Regions from separate parts of the Virgibacillus tibetensis genome, predicted to be linked through region 2. Evidence: riboswitches for the same ligand, from Rfam matches in the RefSeq annotation. Region 2 holds a riboswitch; each other region holds the start of a gene.
What was found. Region 2 has a riboswitch for S-adenosylmethionine ahead of QGM71_RS16945 (LLM class flavin-dependent oxidoreductase). Riboswitches for the same ligand answer to the same signal wherever they lie in the genome.
Positions count from the first base shown of each region.

Region 1: another riboswitch for S-adenosylmethionine. It lies ahead of QGM71_RS14960 (class I adenylate-forming enzyme family protein); the one in region 2 lies ahead of QGM71_RS16945 (LLM class flavin-dependent oxidoreductase).
Region 3: another riboswitch for S-adenosylmethionine. It lies ahead of solA (N-methyl-L-tryptophan oxidase); the one in region 2 lies ahead of QGM71_RS16945 (LLM class flavin-dependent oxidoreductase).

Region 1 covers NZ_JARZFX010000008.1:82,838-86,120, forward strand. The annotation lists gene QGM71_RS14950 (MotA/TolQ/ExbB proton channel family protein) at 1-575, shown strand, start outside; gene QGM71_RS14955 (OmpA family protein) at 565-1,257, shown strand; SAM riboswitch class I at 1,456-1,556, shown strand; gene QGM71_RS14960 (class I adenylate-forming enzyme family protein) at 1,774-3,283, shown strand, end outside.
Region 2 covers NZ_JARZFX010000011.1:69,837-73,119, reverse strand. The annotation lists gene dacB (D-alanyl-D-alanine carboxypeptidase/D-alanyl-D-alanine endopeptidase) at 1-1,131, shown strand, start outside; SAM riboswitch class I at 1,262-1,374, shown strand; gene QGM71_RS16945 (LLM class flavin-dependent oxidoreductase) at 1,464-2,528, shown strand; gene QGM71_RS16940 (ATP-grasp domain-containing protein) at 2,525-3,283, shown strand, end outside.
Region 3 covers NZ_JARZFX010000012.1:24,223-27,505, forward strand. The annotation lists gene QGM71_RS17220 (hypothetical protein) at 90-386, opposite strand; gene QGM71_RS17225 (2OG-Fe(II) oxygenase) at 584-1,240, opposite strand; SAM riboswitch class I at 1,541-1,642, shown strand; gene solA (N-methyl-L-tryptophan oxidase) at 1,743-2,897, shown strand; gene QGM71_RS17235 (MetQ/NlpA family ABC transporter substrate-binding protein) at 2,932-3,283, shown strand, end outside.

The DNA.
Region 1 (3,283 bases), on a different contig from region 2:
TGGATGTTATTAATCAAACACAAGCCGAATACAAGCACCTCTTGTCGGATCGTTTTCAGGAGCTAAAGGAGTTCAACCGAACATTTAGTAATCACCTCCATGCCCACAGCAAAGATTCACAGGCATTTGAAAAACAAGTGAAGGATGCTGCAAACTCGTACGAACAGGTAGGAGTAAAAAATAATCAGCTGATCTATGAGATAAATGCAGCAATATCGCAAATGACTCAGTCGTTTACTCAACGGGAAAACCAGATGAAAGCCAGCGTAGGTATCTTGAAAGATACGCTTGCAAATTACGTAGCTAACCTCGAAGGAACGCTCGGAGGGAAGCTGGATATAGTGGCTGGAAAGATTGCAAATTCCGTTGAAATAACAAATGAGGGAATAGCTAAGGAATTCAGAGAAATACGCCGAGTAACCGAGGAAACCCAGCAAAGCAATGCCAGGTATACGCAACAAATGTTACAGGAGCTCAATCGGGAAATTCAAACGTTAAATCAGCAGCTGAATTCACTTGGTCAGCTGGCGGGTAAATGGAATACTGGACCAAGGTTGAATCAAAATGAATACTAAATACCAGCGACTTTTTAAAAATGATCAAGAGGAAGGACATTTCTGGCCTTCTTTTACCGACTTGCTGACAGTCATCCTACTATGCTTCATGTTAATATTCATTATTATGATGATCATTAAATCACTGCAAATAGAAGAGATGAAACGAACAATCGATCAAATTATGGGAGTAAGAGCTGAGCTTGTAAGCGAGTTAAAAGAGGAGTTCAGTGGCTCTTCCTTGGGGGTTGAGGTGGATGATAAGACAGGTGCAATCATATTCAGCACGGAGATATTATTCACATATGATAATGCTGAACTGAAGACGGAGTCTTTTCAATTTTTGGATGAGTTTATACCTAAATACTTGGACATCCTGCTGCAAAGCGGATACGAAGAATATATTGCCGAGATAATTATTGAAGGACATACTGATCGGGACGGCAGCTATTTATACAACTTGCAGCTTTCTCAAGAAAGGTCATACAGTGTTGCCTCTTATATTCTGAGTGAGGAATTTCCGTATAAAAATATTCAAAGCCATTTAGAAGAAAAATTAACAGTAAACAGCAAGTCCTTTTCCGATTTCCGAAGCGATGAAAACGGAGAGTACAGTGCCGAGGACTCCCGCCGAGTAGAATTCAAATTCCGCCTTAAAGACGAAGAAATACTAGAAAGAACAAGAGAGATTTTGGGGAAGTAATTGCCGGAAATGGAATGGTTATAAAACCACAAAAAAAGCTGACGTGTTCCATGTTCCATCAACCGGGTTAAACAGAATTGCTTCTTAAATTCTTTTCTTAATAACTATCAAATTTTTATTATTTTTTAGAAAACACCAGAAAATAATATTGACAATTAAAATTATATAAGGTAATGTAATTGTCAATATCATATTTATTTCTTATCAAGAGAGGTTAAGGGACTGGCCCTATGACACCTCGGCAACAGACTATTTAGTACTGTGCCAAATCCAGAAAGCGAAAGCTTTGAAGATAAGAAGAGAAAGTATATAATGTACTTCAAACCTCTTCTTACTTAGGAGAGGTTTTATTTTTGTTTATATTGAAGTATTCCTATGTGTTTAATTGTTTATTCAGGAGAGTTTTAACAATAGGAGGCGTTATATCATGGAATGACAGCTGAATAAACAAGGGAAATTATGGCGTGTTAAGTAAGTTTTTGAAAGTTACATAACGTATTAGTCGGAGGTATCAGTATGAGTCAATCTCTTTTAACTTTAAACGAATTATTTACGAATTCATTTCGTAATCACGGCGAAAAAACAGCATTACATTTTGGGTCACAAAAAATGACCTATCGTGAATTACATCGTGCAGCAAATCAGGTGGCACATGCTTTGATAGAACATGGGGTAGAACGAAATACACGAGTAGCTCTACTGCTTTCTAACAGTCTTGAATATGTGGCCAGCGAGTTGGGAATCTATTTTTCCGGAGGAACACTTGTCCCTATGAATGACATGTTGAGTGAGAAAGATATTTACCATATTTTGAAGGATTCCGGGGCTAAAGTGTTACTAGTAGGAGAACAGTTCTTTTCAAATATTGAACATATCAAATCAGATCTACCAGAACTAACAACAATTGTAGGTATTACTAATTCGGAAAAAACTACTTCTACTAATTTTATTACATGGGACGATTTTCAAAGTAGTCAACCAGATCATGATATAGATATCTCTATTACTCCCGAAAACAACTCAAAAATTATATATAGTGGAGGAACTTCTGGGTTGCCGAAGGGCGTTGTGGACAGTCACAAAACAACCTTTTTAACTTATATTTCAATGATGGATGAAGTAAATATACGGGAAGATGAGAAAATCCTTTTAATGACTCCATTACCACACGCTGCAGGACTCTATTTAATGGCTGGATTAGTAAGAGGAGCTGAAGTTTTTATTGAAAGTAAGTTTGATACGAAATTGTTGCTGGAGCATATTGAAAAAAACAAAATTACTTTTCTTAGCTTAGTTCCGACAATGATTTATCGAGTGCTTGATTTCATGGAAGGAAAGAATGTTGATGTCAGTTCAATACGTACCATTCAATATGGAACTGCGCCTATAACAGTTGGGCGTCTACGGCAAGCATTAGATATATTCGGTCAGGTTTTTATTCAAGCATATGGTCAGCAGGAAACACAAAATGTCGTGACATGGCTTAAAAAAGAAGATCATCGAACGGATGAAGAATATTCACATCTGTTGTCAAGCTGCGGGAAATCAACATTTTTTAGCCGGATTAAAATTGTAGATGGGAACGGTTGTGAGGTATCTCGTGGCGTAAAAGGTGAAATTGCAGTCAAATCTCTTACAAATATGATTAGGTATCATAATATGCCTATCGAAACGGCTGAGACATTAAAAGATGGGTGGGTATACACTGGCGATATGGGTGTTATGGATGAAAAAGGATACCTTTATCTATTAGACAGAAAAAAAGACATGATTATTAGCGGAGGAATGAATGTTTATTCTTCCGAAGTAGAAAATGTTATTCAAGAGCATCACGGTGTCCGACAAGTTGCAGTTATTGGAATACCGGATAGTGATTGGGGAGAAGCGGTAACAGCTTTTATTATTCCAAAAAATGAAAGTGTAACTGTTGAAGATATACAGGAATATTGCAATCAGACACTTTCAAAGTATAAAAAACCAAAAGTAATACATTTAGTTGAATCTTTACCTTTGACACCATATGGGA
Region 2 (3,283 bases):
AGAGATGATAAGCTTGAGGGAAACCTTTATTTAGCTGGAAAAGGAGACCCGACATTACTGCCAGCTGATTATGACTATTTTGCCCAGGAGCTAAAGGCTCAGGGGATCGAGACAATTGAAGGAGATATTATTGCTGACGATACATGGTTCGACGATGTACGTCTCTCGCCTGATATGATTTGGAGTGATGAACATTTTTATTATGGGTCACAGGTGTCAGCACTTACAGTGTCACCGAATGAGGATTATGATACGGGAACAGTAATTGTAGAAATAATTCCCACAAAAGAAGGAGAAAGGCCATTCGTAACAGTATCACCTGAAACAGCTTACATAATAATTGAAAATACAGCAATCACGGGAGCTAAAAACGATGAAGAGGATTTAAAAGTTGAGAGGGAGCATGGAGGAAATACAATAACCATACAAGGCGTCATTCCAGTTGATTCAGCTAACCAAAGAGAATGGATGGCTGTATGGGAACCAACGAATTATGCATTGGATCTATTTCAGCAAGCACTTAAGAAATATGAAATTTCATGGAAAGGAACGGTAAAGACAGGGCAATCACCAAAGCAAACAACGGTACTTATAACGCATGAATCAATGCCTTTATCGGAGCTGCTCATACCTTTTATGAAATTAAGCAATAATGGAATTGGTGAAATTTTAGTAAAAGAGATGGGTAAGAGAGTTCGAGGAGAAGGAAGTTGGGAGAAGGGAATTGAAGTATTGGAAGAAGAACTCCAAAAACTTGGCGTGAATATAGATACAATCTTAATTAGAGACGGATCTGGCATATCGCATGTAAGCTCAATCCCTCCAAATGAACTATCGAATCTCTTATTTACCATTCAAAATAAAGAATGGTTTCCTGAATTCCTGAATTCAATGCCAGTTGCTGGAAAGGAAGACCGAATGATTGGGGGAACATTGAGAAATCGCATGCATGATCATTCGGTTCAAGCGAAAACGGGAACTATTAATGGGGTTAGTACTTTATCTGGTTTTTTAGAAACAAATAACGGTAATAAGCTTGTTTTTTCTATAATGGTAAATAACTTATTAGATGAAGATGATGGCAAATTAATAGAAGACAAAATAATTGAGATCATTGTTAATGACAGATAAAGCATTGCATGGATTGCGATGCTTTTATTCTTAAGCTTAGGCAATACGATTATATTGCGCTTAATATATTGACAGTTCTAACTTTTTGCCCTATGGTTAGTTATACCAATTAAATAAATTTTTATTTTGTTTCTTATCTAGAGAGGTGGAGGGATATGGCCCTGCGAAGCCTCGGCAACAGGTTTTAATAATCTATTAGAACACTGTGCCAATTCCAACAAGCGCTAGCTTGAAAGATAAGAGGGGAAGAATCCTTCGTGATCTTAAACTCTTTTCTTAACCTGAAAAGAGTTTTTTTGTTTAAAATAGCAAAGAAGAACAGGAGTGGGTACATGAAATACGGATTTTGGTTACCTATTTTTGGCGGATGGTTGAGGAATGTTGAGGATGAAGGTATGCCACCCACATTTGATTATGCAAAAAAAGTTATACAATCCGCTGAAAAATGGGGGTATGATACAACGTTAATTGCTGAATTGTATTTAAATGATATAAAGGGAACAGATGAAGATTCCATAGAGGCTTGGTCGACTGCAGCAGCTTTGGCAGCAGTAACAGAGAAAATTGAGATAATGACAGCAGTTCGTCCGGTTTTTCATAATCCCGCGGTGACAGCAAAGATGGCAGCTAATATAGATCATATCAGTAATGGTCGATTCACATTAAATGTTGTTTCCGGATGGTGGGCTGAGGAAGCTAAACAGTACGGTGCTGATTTCACAGAGCATGATGAGCGTTATGAACGTACCATCGAATTTCTTGAAGTTTTAAAAGGTTTATGGACAGAAGAGACATTTTCATATAATGGTAAATTTTATCAAATTGAAAATACAAAGCTAGCACCAAAGCCAGTTCAACGACCGAACCCATTATTGTATGCTGGTGGAGAAAGTGAAAAAGGCAAGCAGGTTATATCATCTTTATGTGATGCTTATGTCATGCACGGGCATACAGTAGAAGAAGCAAGAGCAAAAATTTTGGATATGAAAGAACGAAGGAAATATTCAGACCGTGAACCATTAAAATCCTTTGGTATGGCAGCCTATGTGATTTGTCGGGAAACGGAAGAAGAGGCACTTGAAGAATTAAAACGGATTACTACTGTTAAAGAATCAGGAGCATATGCCGGATTCAAAGATTTTACAACCAAATCCCAGCTTGAACAACAAATTCAGCTGCAGGATTACTCCGTATCAAATCGAGGAATACGACCCAACTTAGTAGGGACACCTGAACACATTGCTAAGCAGATACTCGAATTTGAAGACGCAGGAGTCGACTTATTGTTATTACAATGTTCGCCACAATTAGAGGAATTGGAAAACTTTTCAAAGCAGGTTATGCCCAAGGTAGAGGAATTGCGAGCAAAAAAAACGGACCAGGAGGTAGTGCAGTGAGTAAAATATATGTGATACATGAAAATAATGAATGGACAGAGCATTTATTTAAAAGATTGGAAGAGTTAGAGCTTCCTTATGAGGATTGGTTATTGGATAGTGGAAAGGTTGACTTGACGTCCGAGCCACCGGAAGGTATTTTTTATAATCGGATGAGTGCTTCATCACATACTAGGGGACATCGATTTGCGCCTGAATTAACGAGTGCGGTACTTTCATGGCTGGAACAAAATGGTCGAAAGGTGGTTAATGGCAGCAGGGCACTTCAGTTGGAAGTAAGTAAGGTATTACAGTATTTGGAACTTGAGAAATTTGGAATCAAAACACCGAAGACGATAGCTGCAGTCGGAAAAGAGGAACTATTGAAAGCTGCAGAGACTTTTGAAGGCATTAAATTTATTACGAAGCATAACCGGGCTGGAAAAGGTCTTGGTGTCCAACTCTTCCAATCTGTCACTGCATTACGAAGCTATGTAGAGGGGGAGAATTTTGAAGAGCCGGTTGACGGTATAACATTGATTCAAGAGTATATCGAATCTCCGGAGTCGTACATTACGCGCTGTGAATTTGTTGGTGGTAAGTTTGTCTATGCAGTTCGTGTAGATACATCTGAAGGCTTTGAACTATGTCCAGCAGATGCTTGTACCATTGATGATTTGTTTTGTCCTGCAGGCGAAGAAGCGTCAGCACCAGATAAATTTCAAATCAGAGAAGGATTTGATCATCCAGTACTTGAAAAATATGAAAAAGTCCTT
Region 3 (3,283 bases), on a different contig from region 2:
ACTAACGCACTCTCTTTAGTTAAAGATGATACGATTAAAAAATACATACTATAACCGTTCCTTATATTAATGTGATGAGAGTAACATATTTAATGAATCGGCTGAATACGTGGTGCTGTGATTAGAAGGGTAGGGCCCACTAATACGTCAACATCTTCAAATGCTTTTACTAACAAACGGCGTTCTTGCTGCTCCTGTAAATAGTGGTTGGCGTTAGTTATTACACCGACTTCAAGTATAACACGGACATCGGTTCCAAATCCTTCCAGATTGCTCTGTAGCATGTCATGATGATAGTAGGCAGATTCTGCTGCAAGAAGGGTATACCCTGCATTTATTGACGTGGATAATTCAAGAATTTCATTTTGGAAAACAATTGACCCCATTTCCTCCATCTTCTTGACTATCCTATGCAAACACTGGGGGCGTTAACGACACTGGAGAGCGTCTTTAGCATGTTCGGTTAAGGATAAGACCATCAACTAGATTCATGCTTTCTTTATGACGAATAATTATACAAACATTGCCAGGCATTGTTCGCATACTGGAAGCATGAGAAGAACCGTCCCTATGATTGTATTGATTATCTAACTCTTTGTCTTCTCATCCATTGTGTAGCTACCCATTTTTCTCCTGCGATTACGGGCGATCCACCGTGTAAGGTTCGTTCATTTAGGTCGTGGTTGGTATAGAAGTATTCAAAGTAAACCGCCATCCCCTTTTTCGGCGAAACGGAGAAATTCAGCTCGGGGAAAAAGGTTTCTCCGCCTTGTTCGACCTCATTTAAGTACATGATCAGCGTGCTGATCCGATTATTTTTGGAAGCTTTGCTTGTAGCTGAGAAATAATCAAAATGAGCTTTATACTCTTGTCCAGGCGTATATTTTAGAATTTGGAGCCCTTCTGCGTGTTCGGCGGGGATGTTCATAATATTGGATACTCTTTTTTCAATGGTAGACAGAATGTCATGTTCATTTTCTTCAAAAAACATGCTGCTGCTTGTTCGAATTTCATTTACTTCCCGGGAATCTCCGATTTTTGAACGATGCATGTTATCTTTTGATAATCGAATGAGTTCGTCGCACTCTTCATCGCACAATACATTCCCTAAAACTACCACGAGCGGTTCTTCCAGACGGGCAACAATATGAATCTCTCGATCTTCTGTTTGAAACCGGTTTTCGACGTGATGAAAAACGGTTTGTTCTTTATCGGAAGTTTGTTCGTTTACCTTTGTCAACGTGCATCGACTCCTTCAATAATTTTAATTTCTGAACAAGGCTTTCTGGATGTAGTGTTCCAGTATTATTATACTACAATTTTCTTTATTTTTAGTGAATTATCTTTATTTTTAGTAAATTACGGTCTTTAACTATGGTGCGTTAGTTTAACAAGGTATAATTCACCATGGTGTAGAATTGTACGAACAGTGGCAGGCACTGTTCGCATACTGGAAGCATGAGAATCGCTTCCATGATAGAAAACTTGACAATTCGTGTAGAACTATGTAGAATATTGTCAAATTACATAATTAATTTTTTTCTTATCTAGAGAGGTTGAGGGACTGGCCCGAAGACGCCTCGGCAACAGACAAATGCTTGTACTGTGCCAATTCCAGCTAGCGATGCTAGGCAGATGAGAAGAGTGATAACTCAGTTTAAACTCTTCTTTAATAATGAAGAGTTTTTTTCGTTCTTGCATTTGCATTTCAAGAGAAAAACATCAGAAAAGGAGACAGGAACATGACTGAGAAAATACAACAAAAACTAGATGCAGATGTAGCGGTGATTGGATTAGGCTCGATGGGGAGTTTTGCATTTTGGCAGCTTGCTAGAATGGAAGAAAGCGTAATCGGGTTTGAACAATATAGACCAGGTCATGAACATGGTGCAGGCCATGGGGAAACACGGATTTTCCGGACGGCCTACGGAGAAGGTGTAGATTATGTTCCATTGCTGCAGGAAGCACGTGGCCTATGGAGAGAGCTTGAAGCTGAAACAAACGTAGAAATCTATACTGAAAATGGTGGAACAATGTTTGGTCCTGAGGGGGATCTATTTATAGAAACGGTAGAGGAAAGTGTCCATACGTACAAGCTTCCGCATAAAGCGTGGAAGGGAGAAGAAGCAAGAAAGCATTTTCCAACGATTAATTTTCAGGATCATCATAAAGTGATCCATGAACAATTAGCCGGGTTCATTCGACCAGAACTAGCAATTGAAACAGCTGTAAAACGAGGCGAAGAGCTTGGTGGGACTGTATATTCTGACAGCCGTGTGACAGCAATCAAGCCAGATCCTGACGGTGTATCCATTTGGTGTGGTGATACGCATTTTAGAGTGAAAAAGGTTGTTGTGGCAGCAGGCGGATGGACGACAGATCTTTTGCCAGATGTTCACTTGCCTGTAGAACTTGAACGCCAGGTTTTGGTTTGGTATGATGCGAAAAATCCTGAATTGTTTAAAGCGGAAAACTTTCCGATATTTTCCCGAGTTAAGGACGGTCTAGGCTTTTATGGTTTCCCAAGCCTTGATGGGAAGACTGTAAAAGTTGCCATCCATCACGGTGGTGAATCGGTTGATCATCCGGAGAATGTCGACAGAGAAATTCATGATACGGATTTGGAACCAGTGAATCGACTCGTAAAAAAATATTTGCCGAACCTTAAAGAGGAACCTATTAAAGCGAAGACATGCTTTTATACGAATACACCGGATGAAAATTTTGTTGTCGGTCCTGCACCAAATTATGATAATGTAACACTTCTTGGACCAATGGCGGGACATGGTTTCAAGTTTGCACCAGTTATGGGGAAAATTGCAGCACAATTAGCAACAGGTCAACAGCCTGTATTACCAATCGATATCTTTGATCCAGGTCGATTCAACAAAAAATAAAAAAACATAATTTATGAGAGAGAAGGAAAATAGAATGAAAAAGAGTTTAATTGGAAAGACGTTTGTATTTTTAATTGGTGTATCATTACTTTTACTGGCAGCTTGCGGCTCTACAGAAAATTCAGGGGATGAGGTAATTAAAGTAGGAGTTGGTTCAGCAGAAATACCAACATGGAATCTTGTAAAAGACTTAGCTGAAGAGGAAGGAATTACCCTTGAAATTGTAAAGTTTGATGATTACGTTCAGCCAAACCTTGCCTTGGATAGTGGAGAAATTGATTTAAATGCCTTTCAGACCGTTGTGTATTTTGATAACTTCATAACCGAAAGAGACCTTGATTTATCAGCGATAGGAACAACATCCATTTGGCCGATGGGAATTTACT